4 regions of the Methylovorus sp. SPW-M1 genome follow, and region 3 is predicted to be linked to each of the others. Evidence: predicted binding sites of a transcription regulator. Region 3 holds the regulator's gene; each other region holds the start of a gene.
The links. The regulator sigma-54, encoded in region 3, starts transcription at its own class of promoters, with help from an activator protein. The targets are predictions, from matches to a motif close to TGGCACNNTTCCTGCT.
Positions count from the first base shown of each region.

Region 1: a site for sigma-54 is predicted at 1,355-1,370, ahead of ACWWD9_RS12195 (integration host factor subunit beta). Genes of this name have one in related genera too.
Region 2: a site for sigma-54 is predicted at 1,432-1,447, ahead of ACWWD9_RS11985 (SelT/SelW/SelH family protein). Genes of this name have one in related genera too.
Region 4: a site for sigma-54 is predicted at 1,199-1,214, ahead of glnA (type I glutamate--ammonia ligase). Genes of this name have one in related genera too.

Region 1 is NZ_CM132626.1:2,581,688-2,584,821, forward strand. Features, by position in the region: gene ACWWD9_RS12190 (SDR family oxidoreductase) at 164-1,069, opposite strand; gene ACWWD9_RS12195 (integration host factor subunit beta) at 1,439-1,747, shown strand; gene ACWWD9_RS12200 (EamA family transporter) at 1,863-2,690, shown strand; gene ACWWD9_RS12205 (oxidoreductase) at 2,810-3,134, shown strand, end outside.
Region 2 is NZ_CM132626.1:2,530,925-2,534,058, reverse strand. Features, by position in the region: gene ACWWD9_RS11990 (S41 family peptidase) at 1-1,352, opposite strand, end outside; gene ACWWD9_RS11985 (SelT/SelW/SelH family protein) at 1,549-1,824, shown strand; gene ACWWD9_RS11980 (EAL domain-containing protein) at 1,955-2,743, shown strand; gene ACWWD9_RS11975 (C40 family peptidase) at 2,797-3,134, opposite strand, start outside.
Region 3 is NZ_CM132626.1:2,805,485-2,808,618, reverse strand. Features, by position in the region: gene hprK (HPr(Ser) kinase/phosphatase) at 1-76, opposite strand, end outside; gene hpf (ribosome hibernation-promoting factor, HPF/YfiA family) at 159-488, opposite strand; gene ACWWD9_RS13355 (RNA polymerase factor sigma-54) at 516-1,970, opposite strand; gene lptB (LPS export ABC transporter ATP-binding protein) at 1,995-2,717, opposite strand; gene lptA (lipopolysaccharide transport periplasmic protein LptA) at 2,774-3,134, opposite strand, start outside.
Region 4 is NZ_CM132626.1:450,886-454,019, reverse strand. Features, by position in the region: gene aroE (shikimate dehydrogenase) at 1-551, opposite strand, end outside; gene ACWWD9_RS02045 (rhodanese-like domain-containing protein) at 570-1,025, opposite strand; gene glnA (type I glutamate--ammonia ligase) at 1,293-2,702, shown strand; gene ACWWD9_RS02035 (DUF4124 domain-containing protein) at 2,817-3,134, shown strand, end outside.

The DNA of each region.
Region 1 (3,134 bases), 220 kb from region 3:
AATTAATATGGACTATTACTAAAGATAGGTACTCACAAAGCATGAAACAATTAAATAAGGCGTTAAATGAGGGGTGCGAATTGTTTACGGCACTTTAAGTGTCCTTACAAGAGGTAGCATAATTAAATTAAGGCTTACCTCCTGTTCCACAGAGAGTAGCGAATTAACGAACTAGTTTCTTCGCGTCTTTCATAATGTCGTCATAATGCTCCAGCAAGAAAGTATCGATTCCTTCTGGCTGTTTTCCGGTCAGCCCTTCGAAATCGTCACTTACTACATTCATGGCCCCCTGAGATATCGCATTGTCGATATGAGCTAATACGCCGGCAAACTCGCTCGACACTCCTCTGTTAGTCATATGCTGAATTAGAGCGAGCCGCGAGACAGGCCTGAATATAATATTTGTGCCAAATGTTTTATTCGTTATTGCCAAAATATCCTCGAATCCTAGCGCCTCCCTACCAGTAATGTCTAAGCAATGATGGCCAGTGCCATTCGCGAGTAAAGAGCATGCGGCTGCATGTGCACAGTCATTCCGAGAAATATAAGCAATGCGACCATCACCTGCAGCCGATACCAGTTCTCCACTGGCTATCGCGCCTGGCAGTATCCAAAGCAGCATCTCCATATAGAAAGCGTTTCTGAGAATCGAAAATCCCATTTTGCTATCTTTGAGAAAAGATTCCGTTTCAGCATGATCCTCAGCCACCATACCTAAGGGTGAGTTATCGGCTTTTAGCAAAGACGTATAAATGATGTGTTTGACACCGGCCATTTCAGCGGCTGCAATAGCGTTCCTATGTTGAGATATACGCTTTTTGCCAATATTCGTCTGATCCGTACTGATAAGCAGCAAACGCTGCGTGCCTTCAAAAGCGGTTTGGAGTGTCGCCGGTTGGTCAAAATCGGCCAAGCGCACATCTATGCCAATGTCGCGAAGATGCAGTAATTTTTCTGGCGTTCTTGTTGTTGCACGAAGTGCATGATGTGATTGTTCGAGAAGATGATCAACAGCCAGTTGACCTAGCTGCCCTGAGCAGCCGGTGATCGTTTTGAATGAATTACTCATGTTTGGTCTTTCCAAGCTAATTGAGAGTGGTGAGGCGAAGTTCGTGCTAGCCCAACTCTGTTTAATAGCGACTAACAGAATGACTTGACGAAACGATGCCTCAATACAGAACTGAAAAGTGCACATTGAATGTATGCACTGGTGTTCTTATTTAGCAGTTAATTTGAAAGACCTTTTTCACGTCGTGAATGGTATATATTGGTATCGTGCTTAGTCAAGTCGCCAGGGAAATTTACTTCATTATCCCTACAGGATGGAGTGACAAGGAATAATAATATCAATAGGTTGTATTATTCCTGCTGTATGATGGGAGAACGTTTTACGTAAAATATTACTCACGTTCTTATGCTTAATATTACTCACTAAAATATGACTAAATCAGAACTTATAAATATTTTGGCTGCGAAATTTCAAGAAATTTCCCACGCCGATACCGAGATGGCAGTTAATGTGATTTTGGCCGCCATGACCAGGACACTAAGTAATCATGATCGGATTGAAATTAGAGGATTTGGCAGCTTTGTGGTTAATTACAGGCCTGCTCGCAATGCTCGTAATCCTAAAACTGGGGAATCAGTTTATGTGGGGGAAAAAGCAGCTCCACATTTTAAAGCTGGAGTTAAGTTGAAGCAGCGAGTAAATAACTCAATGGAACCGGCTATCAAATTGGCCGCGTAAGGCTGGTTTCCAACCATAGACTTTATGTCAGCCCTAATAATCTGTACAAGAACGACAGTAATGCCTGATTGTTGTCAGATGAATATCGTTTGACTCATGCACCTAGCTCCCATCCATGTCAACTCAGATCGTTCTACTATTACTCCTGGCAGCCCTTCTACATGCAGCCTGGAATGCACTCCTACGTAACGGAGTCGATAGACTTTGGTCAATGACGGTCATGTGCCTCGCAATCGCGATAGCCAGTGCTCCAGCCGCTGTCTTTTTGAACCCACCAGCTAAAGCTAGTTGGATCTATGCAGCACTTTCAGCAGCACTGCATGTTGGTTACAACCTTTTTCTTATTAGGAGCTATCAAGCAGGCGAGCTCGTGCAAACTTATCCGATTGCACGAGGTTCCTCACCTATCGTTATCGCCCTCGCAGCCTCATTTTTTGCGAGTGAGAGTATAAGCCCAAGCGCTCTTCTTGGAATTGCCTTGGTATCAGGTGGCATTATTTCCTTGAGCTTTAATGGAAAAAAACTTGGAACCACTGGTGTCACCCATTCATTAGGGACTGGATGTTTCATTGCCGCTTACAGTGTGACTGATGGCATCGGCGTACGGTTATCTGGCGCTCCGATGGCATATACCATGTGGATGTGTGCCTTATGGGGCATCCTAATGCTCTCGATGTATATAAGCATGCGCGACGCGAAAAGCTTATTTACTGTCCGTCCAGGCTTCACTCCCGTCTTTATTGGCGGACTTGTCTCTCTTTTAGCTTATGGCATTGTTATCTATGCGATGTCCGTCGCTCCCATGGGCGCAGTATCGGCATTACGTGAAACCAGCGTGTTGTTTGTAGTATTAATTGGGTATTTTTTCCTGGGTGAGACACTTACTGTGCAAAAAGTACTGGCGTGCGTCGTAATTGTCTTAGGCATAATAATCATTGGATGAGGGGGGCCTGACTTGCAGCTCGTCCTAAAAAACATGGGCGAAAATATTTCATATATTTAGTGGGGCTCATGATCTCTGGATAACAATTAGGGCACCAGTGAATTTATGAAAGGATAAGGATGCTTGAATACCCAACCGTCGCCCTCATTGGTCCAGGTGCGATCGGCACGACCATAGCTGCGGCACTTCATGAGATTGGGCGCACACCGACTATTTGCGGACGCTCGGCACATGAGTTTCTAGAACTAGTTTCTGATAGTGACCATATCGTTGTTCCTGGCCCTGTGGTGACTGATCCAGCTAGTATTACAAGCGCATACGATCTAGTTTTTGTCGCAGTTAAGACAACACAGATTGAGGCCATTGGACCATGGCTGTCTGCTTTGTGTAGCCCACAAACAGTTATCTGCGTACTGCAAAACGGCGTCGAGCAAGAAGCCCTCT
Region 2 (3,134 bases), 270 kb from region 3:
TTCTTGGAGCCTGGCTCCATGGGAGCCTTGTCAGCGGCTTTATCCTTGCCATCCTTGTCGGCTGGCTTGGCATCATCCTGGCTGTTGGCCGGGGTTTTTGGCGTTTCAATCGTCACCGGGGTATCGCCATCCTTAGGGTTGGACAGGTGGTGTGACAGATCAGCCTCGCGCAGATTCATGCCTTGCTCGACGGTGTTGATCGTTCCTTCTTCCACAGCGATGTCCGGCACGATGCCCTTGGCCTGGATGGAGCGGCCATTCGGCGTGAAGTAACGTGCGGTTGTCAGCTTGATGGCGGTGCCGTTATTCATGGGCAGAATGGTTTGAACGGAGCCTTTGCCGAAACTCTGGGTGCCCATGATGACGGCGCGCTTGTGATCTTGCAGAGCGCCGGACACAATTTCAGAAGCCGAAGCGGAGCCGCCGTTTACCAATACTGCCATGGGCACGGTCTTGATGTCCGCAGGCAGGTTGCGCAGGTAATCACCACCGCCGCGCACGTAGTTTTCAGGTTGTGCGGTCAGACGCATCTTGGCATCTTCCGTGCGGCCTTCGGTGTAGACCACGAGGTCACCCTTGGGCAGGAAGGCAGCCGAAACACCAACAGCCGCGTTCAACAAGCCGCCTGGATTGTTGCGCAAGTCCAGAATCAGGCCCTTGAACGGTTCCTTGTTTTCATCGCGCATGGTCTTGAGGGCCTTGGCCAGGTCTTCACCAGTGTGTTCCTGGAACTGGGTGATGCGGACATAGGCGTAGCCAGGTTCGGTCAGCTTGAATTTCACGCTTTGTGTTTTGATCACGGCCCGGTTCAGGGTCACGATGATGGGTTTGGCTTCGCCCTTGCGCAGGATGGTCAGCGTGATGGGGGTGTCTGGCTTGCCGCGCATGCGCTTGACGGCGTCATTCAGCGTCATGCCTTTAACCGGGGTTTCATCCAGCTTTACGATCAGGTCGCCGCTCTTGAGGCCGGCCTTGTAGGCAGGGGTGTCTTCAATCGGGGAAACTACCTTGACGAAACCATCTTCCATGCCGACTTCTATTCCCAGGCCGCCGAATTCGCCTTGCGTACCGGCTTGCAGGTCCTTGAAGCCATCAGCATCAAGATAGGCCGAGTGAGGGTCCAGCCCGGACAGCATGCCGTTGATAGCCTCGGTCAGGAGTTTTTTGTCTTCCACCGGTTCTACGTAGTCACTTTTGATCTTGCCGAAAATCTCAGCGAAGGTGCGCAAATCGTCGATAGGCAGCTGTGGTTTGGTTTCCTTATCGGCGACGGCGGAGTAGTTGAGGCTGAGCATGATGCCCAGAACAGCACCCGCAGTGATGAGGCCGAATTTTTCGAATTTTGCGCGCATGTGACACGATTCCTTCATGGGAAAAGTAATGGGAAGTACTTAATGATTAATCAGATTAAAATTGAGCTTAACGCAAAGCTTGCATATTTTCCGCTATTTAATGGGAGCTTGCAAAGCCGCCGAGTGTTTTTAGGCGGTTTTTTACGCTATTTGTCAAAATCTTGCATACCTAACATCTTGCTAACTTGAGGTTGTCATGAAATCACATCATATCGAACTCGAATACTGTACCCAATGCCGCTGGTTGCTGAGAGCGGCCTGGATGGCACAAGAGTTATTGACGACCTTCGAATCGGACATCGAACGTGTATCGCTGGTTCCGGGTACGGGGGGCATTTTTGAGGTACGTCTGAATGGCGAGGTCATTTTTTCGCGAAAACAGATGGAGCGTTTCCCCGAGTCCAAAGAATTAAAGCAGCTGATCCGTGACCGCATTGATCCTGAGCGCTCTCTTGGACACAGTGATCGCTAGGATGCGTTTGCAGAAATGCATAAATTTTAAGGCATAAATTTTTAAACTCAATTTTGCAAATTTTTACTTTAAATAATAATCATTCTCAAATAGAATTGGCTGTATGTGATTCTGATTGAGGTGAATGTTAATGAATGCGATTAACCGGCTTGAGTTAAAAGCGCTGTTTGCCAGCCAGGCACTAGACCCTGAGGAGCTGCCTGCCCATGACATGCTGGATGTGGTGATGTCCCGGCGCTTTGGGGTGGAGTATCAGCCTATTGTCGACGTGCAGGCTTGCGAAGTGATGGGCTATCAGGCCTCTGCCAGATTCTGGAATGCGGAGCAGCAAGCGCTGGATGCAGGGCGCATGTTTGCCAGCCTTCACCGCAACCCTTTGTTGCTGTTTTATACCGAACTGGAGATGAAGCGCTTGCAGATCGCGCAGGCGCCCAGCCAGGGATGGCTGATGCTGGATCTGGACATCGACAGCTTTTTTGAAGGTGGTGACCATCTGGATAATCCGTTTTTGCAGCTGTTCAAGACCCATGCCTGGACCGAGCGCGAGCTGCTGGTCAACATTGTCGAAAATCATAATCTGGCCGATGCCCAGCGCTCGCAACGTATGATCGAGCTATTGCAGCAGAGTGGCACTTCGGTGGCGCTGGAGGATGTGGGCGTGCGCTGGGGCATGTTTTCACTGAGTGCTTTTATGGATGCCACGGTGATCAAGTTTAATGGTCAGCAGTTGCGCAGCATGAATGAAAACGCCGCTCAGGCCATGGTCGATTGGCTGGTGAGCGCTGCTCGGCGCATAGGCGTGCATGTCATCATGAGTGGCATTGATAGCTGCGAAGAATTCGAATGGGCGAAACGTTTTGGCGTGGATTATGTGCAAGGCGGACTGTTTGCCAAGCAAGAGATTACGGCCAAGCTATAAACGATAGGGTGGTAAGGAAAGGCAGTTGAAACAGAGGTTGCGGCGGGGAGGTATTACTTGAGGGAAGGCTGGCTGGATTCGGTTTCACTCGGCTCAATACGTCGGGCGCCATTGAAGCGTTTGGCCCAGTAGGCATCTTTCATATCCACCACCTGAATGCCGCCGCCCGTGCTGGGGGCATGGATAAAGCGGTTGTCACCCAGATAAATGCCCACATGAGAAAAGGCAGATTTCAGCGTATTGAAAAATACCAGATCCCCGGGTTGCAGCTCATCTTTGGATACCGACTGGCCCAACTGGCTGATGGCGCGTGCATTATGTGGCAGGGTCAGGCTGGCTGCCTGCTTGAATACATAACGAACAAAACCGCTGCAATCAAATCCGGTGTCCG
Region 3 (3,134 bases):
TCAGCCCGGAAACCCAGGTGAGCTTGAGATTGCGGCGCATATCCCGGTAAAGCTGTGCAACACTGATGGTAGCCATATGATTACCTTATGTTCGGCAGGGACAAGGCAACTGGCGGTATGTAAGACAACACGCCTTTGCCTTGTCCCCGGTTAGACCTTTATTCCGCAGCCGCCTGGTGCTTGAGGGCACCGTTGGCCTTGTGATGGTCGCTTACTTTTTCCTTGTGCTTCAGAACCTGGCGATCCAGCTTGTCAGCCAGCGCGTCAATCGCGCCGTACATGTTTTCACCGCTGCTTTCGGCATGGATATCGTGACCCGGCACATGAATGGTGGCTTCCACTTTCTGCGCCAGCTTCTCTACGCTCATGGTGACTTTGACGTCAATCACATGGTCGAAGTGGTTACTCACGCGCTCAAGCTTGCTCTGCACATATTCGCGCAGGGCTGGGGTAACGTCGAGATGGTGTCCGGTGAGATGCAGGTTCATGATTTACTCCTTCAGGTAAAACGCAGATCAAAGCGATCTGCGCTGGTTGGCCGCGGGTATCTGCAAAGACTCGCGGTATTTGGCAATGGTGCGACGAGCAACCACGATGCCCTGTTTACCCAGGATATCCGTGATCTGGTTATCCGACAGCGGCTTTTTCGGGTTCTCTTCGCTGACCATTTGTTTGATCAGGGCGCGTATGGCAGTGGCGGAACAAGCGCCCCCGGATTCGGTAGCCACATGGCTGCCAAAGAAATATTTAAGCTCGTAAACTCCGCGTGGGGTGAGCATGTACTTGCGCGTGGTGACGCGTGAAACCGTGGATTCGTGCAGGCCCAGCTCATCGGCAATCTCGCGCAGCACCAGGGGGCGCATGGCGACCTCGCCGTGCTCAAAGAAATTGCGCTGGCGATCCACAATCGCCTGAGAAACGCGCAGGATGGTGGAGAAACGCTGCTGGATGTTCTTGATCATCCACTTGGCTTCCTGCATCTGGCTCATCAGGTATTGGCTCGAGCTTTCGCGGTTGCGCTTGAGGATGCCGGCATACAGCTGGTTGATGCGCAGCTTGGGCACGACTTCGTCGTTCAGATGGGCCAGCCAGACACCTTTGATTTTCTTGACCACGATTTCATGCTGAATGTAATGATCAGACGTGATTTTGCTGAATTCACCACCTGGGCGGGGATTGAGTTGCAGCACCAGCTGTTGCACTTCGCGCAATACGTCATCGTCGCAGGCCAGCAATTTTTTCAGTTTTGCGTAATCGCGGGCTGCCAGCAGGGGCAAGTGCGTTTCGGCAACCTTGATGGCGAGATCCACATAAGGCGTATCTGGTGGCAAGGCGCGCAATTGCAAGGACAGGCACTCGGCCAGGTTGCGCGCACCTATGCCGGGTGGGTCCAGATTCTGGATATGCTTGAGCGCCGTCTGCAACTCCAGCATGTCGATTTCGAGTTCCGGCGGCAGCATCTCGGCCAGCTCTTCCAGCGACTGCTCCAGATAACCGTCGTCGGTAATGGTATCGACCAGCAGCATGGACAAGGTCTGGTCGCGCTCGGACAGTGGCAACAGCTTGAGCTGACCTAGCAGATGATCGCGCAGGCTGAGGCTGACCGCTTCCTGGTAGCTGAAATCATTGTCATCGTCATTGCCGGAGCTGCTGTCTTCCCAGCGGTTACTGCCGCTGCTGCTGCCGAATTCAAAATAGTCATCGCCACCAAATTCATCCTGGCGGGGAGCTTCCTCCGGTGTAGCGGCCACGCTGGGCTCAGGGGCTACTGGCGCCGCAATGAAGTTGTCGGGGATTTCCAGCGGTTCTTCGATCTTGTCGGCGCGTTCCAGCAATGGATTCGCCTGCAGCAGGGTTTCCAGCTCCTGATTGAGCTCCTGCGTGGATAGCTGCAACAAACGGATGGACTGCTGCAGTTGCGGAGTCAGCGCCAGGTGTTGCGAAAATTTGAGTTGTAAGCTTTGCTTCATACGTGGGGGCCGCCAAATGTGTGCTTAGAGGCGGAAGTCCTTACCAAGATACACTTCTCTTACGCTATCGTTGTGAATAATTTCGCTGGGCTTGCCTGCCGCGAAGACGCGTCCTTCATTGACGATATAGGCGCGGTCGCAAATACCTAATGTTTCCCGCACGTTGTGGTCGGTGATCAGCACGCCAATATTGCGTTCGGTCAAAAAGCGGATGATCTTCTGAATGTCCAGCACGGCGATGGGGTCGATGCCGGCAAATGGCTCATCCAGCAGAATGAAGCTGGGGTTGGTGGCCAGGCAGCGGGCGATTTCAACGCGGCGGCGTTCACCGCCGGACAGGCTGACCGCCATGCTGTTGCGGATATGCGTGATATGCAGTTCCTGCAGCAGCGATTCCAGCTGGTTCTCCATTTGTTCTGGCGCCAGTTTCTGCAACTCCAGAATCGCCATGATGTTTTCGGCCACCGTCATCTTGCGGAAAATCGAGGGCTCCTGCGGCAGATAAGCCAAACCCAGGCGCGCACGACGGTGTATGGGCAGACGGCTCAGATCCTTGCCATCCAGCAGAATGCGCCCATCATCCAGGGCCACCAGACCTACCATCATGTAAAAGCTGGTGGTCTTGCCTGCGCCGTTAGGGCCCAGCAAGCCCACCACTTCGCCGCTATTGAGTTGCAGCGAAATATCCTGCACCACCGTGCGGGATTTATATTTCTTGCGCAGACCTTCTACGATTAATTGGCTCATGTTTACTCAGGTATATCGTGTTGCACGCCAGACTGACGGATTGTCAGCATGGCAGGTTAATTGGCCGTCGCGCCATCGGTGCCAGCCGGTTTTTTCTTGGGCTGAATAACGGCACGTACACGCCCGGTCGGCGTGGCAGGCGTTGCTGCCTGGCTGCCACCGCCAATCACCTCGGCATATTCGGCATTGGCGTCATACATGATGTAGTCACCATGCACGATGTCGTCGCCTTTTTTAACCCAGGCCTTGGTGTAGAGCTGTACCTTGTCCATACGTCCATCGTACTCGATACGTTGACCGCTGCCTTCCATATATTCGTTTTTACCTTCCATTTTTTGCTTGAAGGTGGAAGGCGTCTGCGGATTGCCGTAGGTGGTGCTGTGCTGAAAGCCTTCTTTGTCTTCGCGTACCACCAGT
Region 4 (3,134 bases), 600 kb from region 3:
GGCAGATCTTCAAAGGCCAGCGCCTGTACCGAGACATACAGCAGCTCGCCCTGCGCTTCCACTTTGCGCACCATGGCAAGTGCCTTGTCCAGCGTACGATTGGCAACGACCAGCAGAGCAGGCTGCTGGGCCAGAATGGGATGCAACACGCCTTCGGCAGCACCGCCAGCCCCGATCAACAGCACGCGCTTGCCGTGCAAGGGAATCGCCAGGTTGTGCTGAATATCCCGTACCAGGCCAGCGCCATCGGTGTTATCGCCAATGATGTGCTCGCCCTGAAACATCAGAGTATTAACGGCACCGGCATCATGGGCACGCTCGGTCAGCTGCGTTGCCAGGGCATATGCCTGCAGCTTGAATGGCACCGTAACGTTGGCGCCTTTATAGCCTTGGGCCCGCATGGCCTGCACGGTCTCAATGAACGCATCAAGGGGAGCCAGCACACGGCCGTACTCAAGCTGCTGCGAGGTTTGCTCGGCAAACATGTGGTGTATCAGCGGCGACTTGCTGTGCTCGACCGGGTTGCCGATCACGGCATAACGATCCATCATCACGACCCTGTCTGTATTTTAGCTATTCGTCCAGGGCAGGCCAGCCGCTTTCCAGCCATTAATCTTGCCACGCTGACCCGTTTGCGGATCGGTAGCGCCTTCGAAACCTTCCAATACGTTGTAAGCCTCGGTGTACCCCATGGAGTTAGCCAGCACTGCCGCATTGTGCGAACGGCCACCCGTGCGGCACAAAAACATCACCAGCGCTTCGCGATCCACCTGCTTGTCCAGATGCGCAGCAAAATCAGGGTTGGCTACCATGCCGGGATAAAATGCCCACTCAATGCTCAATGCCTGAGGAACGCGCCCCACCAGCTCAAGCTCGGCGCGGCTTCTTACATCTACCAGACAGGCGCCCGGAGCGGATGCCATCAGCTGCTGGGCTTCCTCTGGCGTCAGAGCGCCTGCATAAGGCAAATTGTTTACCTGAGCGCGCTGCTTGGCTTTTTGTAATATTTGATTGATAGTTTCCATGGTGCACTCGATTATTTTGTAGATTTACCCCGAAGTATAGCGAGAATTTTGCGACCTGAGCCAAAAGCACCAATTTGGTGCATTTGCCCTATCGATCGCCCGAATTCGGTGCCCCGCTTTTTTATTCTCTTTTCTAAGTGATTATGTGAAAATGAGAATCTCGGGGTTTCCGATGGCACGTTTCCTGCTAGATACATTCAGCAGTTTTTCTATCAAACCATGGGGTTTGATTACTTAATTTACGCTTTTACGTTTTAGGAGAATGAAATGGCGGTAGCCGACGTAATGAAAATGGTGAAGGAAAATGACATCAAGTTTGTTGATTTCCGTTTCACCGATACCAGAGGTAAAGAACAGCACGTAACTGTACCCATCTCAGCGTTCGATGAAAGCAAATTTACCGAAGGCCACGCATTCGACGGTTCATCTATCGCCGGCTGGAAAGGTATTCAAGCTTCCGACATGCAACTGATGCCTGATCCTGAGACTGCCAATATCGATCCATTCATGGACGAACCTACACTGATTCTGAGCTGTGACGTGGTAGATCCTACCGACGGCAAGGGCTACGACCGTTGCCCACGCAGCTTGGCAAAACGCGCTGAGGCTTACCTGAAGTCCAGCGGTCTGGGTGACACCGCCTACTTCGGTCCAGAACCCGAATTTTTCATTTTCGACTCCATCCAGTGGAATGCCGGCATGGAAGGCTGTTCCGTCAAGATCAACTCCGAAGAAGGTGCATGGGCATCTGGCGAGAAGTTCGAAAGCGGCAACACCGGTCACCGTCCTGGCGTAAAGGGCGGCTACTTCCCAGTACCTCCAGTCGATTCCTTCCAGGATCTGCGCTCTGCCATGGTCATCGCCCTTGAAAACATGGGCGTGCCTGTTGAAGTGCACCACCACGAAGTGGCAACGGCTGGTCAATGTGAAATCGGCACCAAGTTCAGCACTCTGGTACAACGTGCCGACTGGACGCAATTGCTGAAGTACGTGGTACTGAACACCGCTCACGCTTACGGCAAAACCGCCACCTTCATGCCTAAGCCTATCGTTGGCGACAACGGTTCCGGCATGCACGTGCACCAATCCGTATGGAAAGATGGCAAGAACCTGTTCGCAGGCAACGGCTACGCTGGCCTGTCCGAGTTCGCCCTGTACTACATCGGCGGCATCATCAAGCACGCTCGCGCGCTGAATGCGATCACCAATCCAGGCACCAACTCCTACAAGCGTCTGGTTCCAGGCTTTGAAGCTCCAGTTAAGCTGGCTTACTCTGCCAAGAACCGTTCGGCTTCCATCCGTATTCCTTTCGTGCATTCCGACAAGGCTCGCCGCGTTGAAGCTCGCTTCCCTGATCCTACTGCCAACCCATACCTGGCATTCAGCGCCCTGCTGATGGCCGGTCTGGACGGCGTACAGAACAAGATTCACCCAGGTGAGCCAGCAACCAAGGATCTCTACCATCTGCCTCCTGAGGAAGATGCAGCGATCCCAACCGTTTGCTCCTCCCTGGAACAAGCACTGGAATATCTGGACAAGGATCGCGAGTTCCTCACCCGTGGTGGTGTGTTCTCCGATGACTGGATCGACAGCTACATCGCATTGAAGATGGAGGAAGTCACCAGAATGCGCATGACACCGCATCCTATCGAGTTCGCCATGTACTACAGCTGCTAATCACAGCATGTTAAAAAAGGCGGGGCAACCCGCCTTTTTTATTGCCTGCCACTCTTGCGCACCTGTTAACTGACGCGCGTTGCCACCCGATGGCTTCTCATCTAAACTCAATGCATGAAATTTCTATTGCTGTGTTGCGGCTTGCTAGCTGGATTGACGGTGCAAGCGGCCGATATCTATAAATGCGTTGATGAGTCTGGCCAACCGACATTCACGGACGCTAAAACGCGGACCCTCTACAAGAATTGCCAGCTTTTCCTGAAAGGCGACAATGCCTTGCCCGTGCCCTCAGGCAAAAAAGAGCGGGCAAGAACGCCTACGCCTTCGGACTTTCCCAAGGTAGACAGGAGCACGCAAACCCGCCGGGATGATACCCGCCGGCAGATTTTGCAGGATGAACTCGCCACTGAGAAAAAAGCGCTGGAAGAAGCA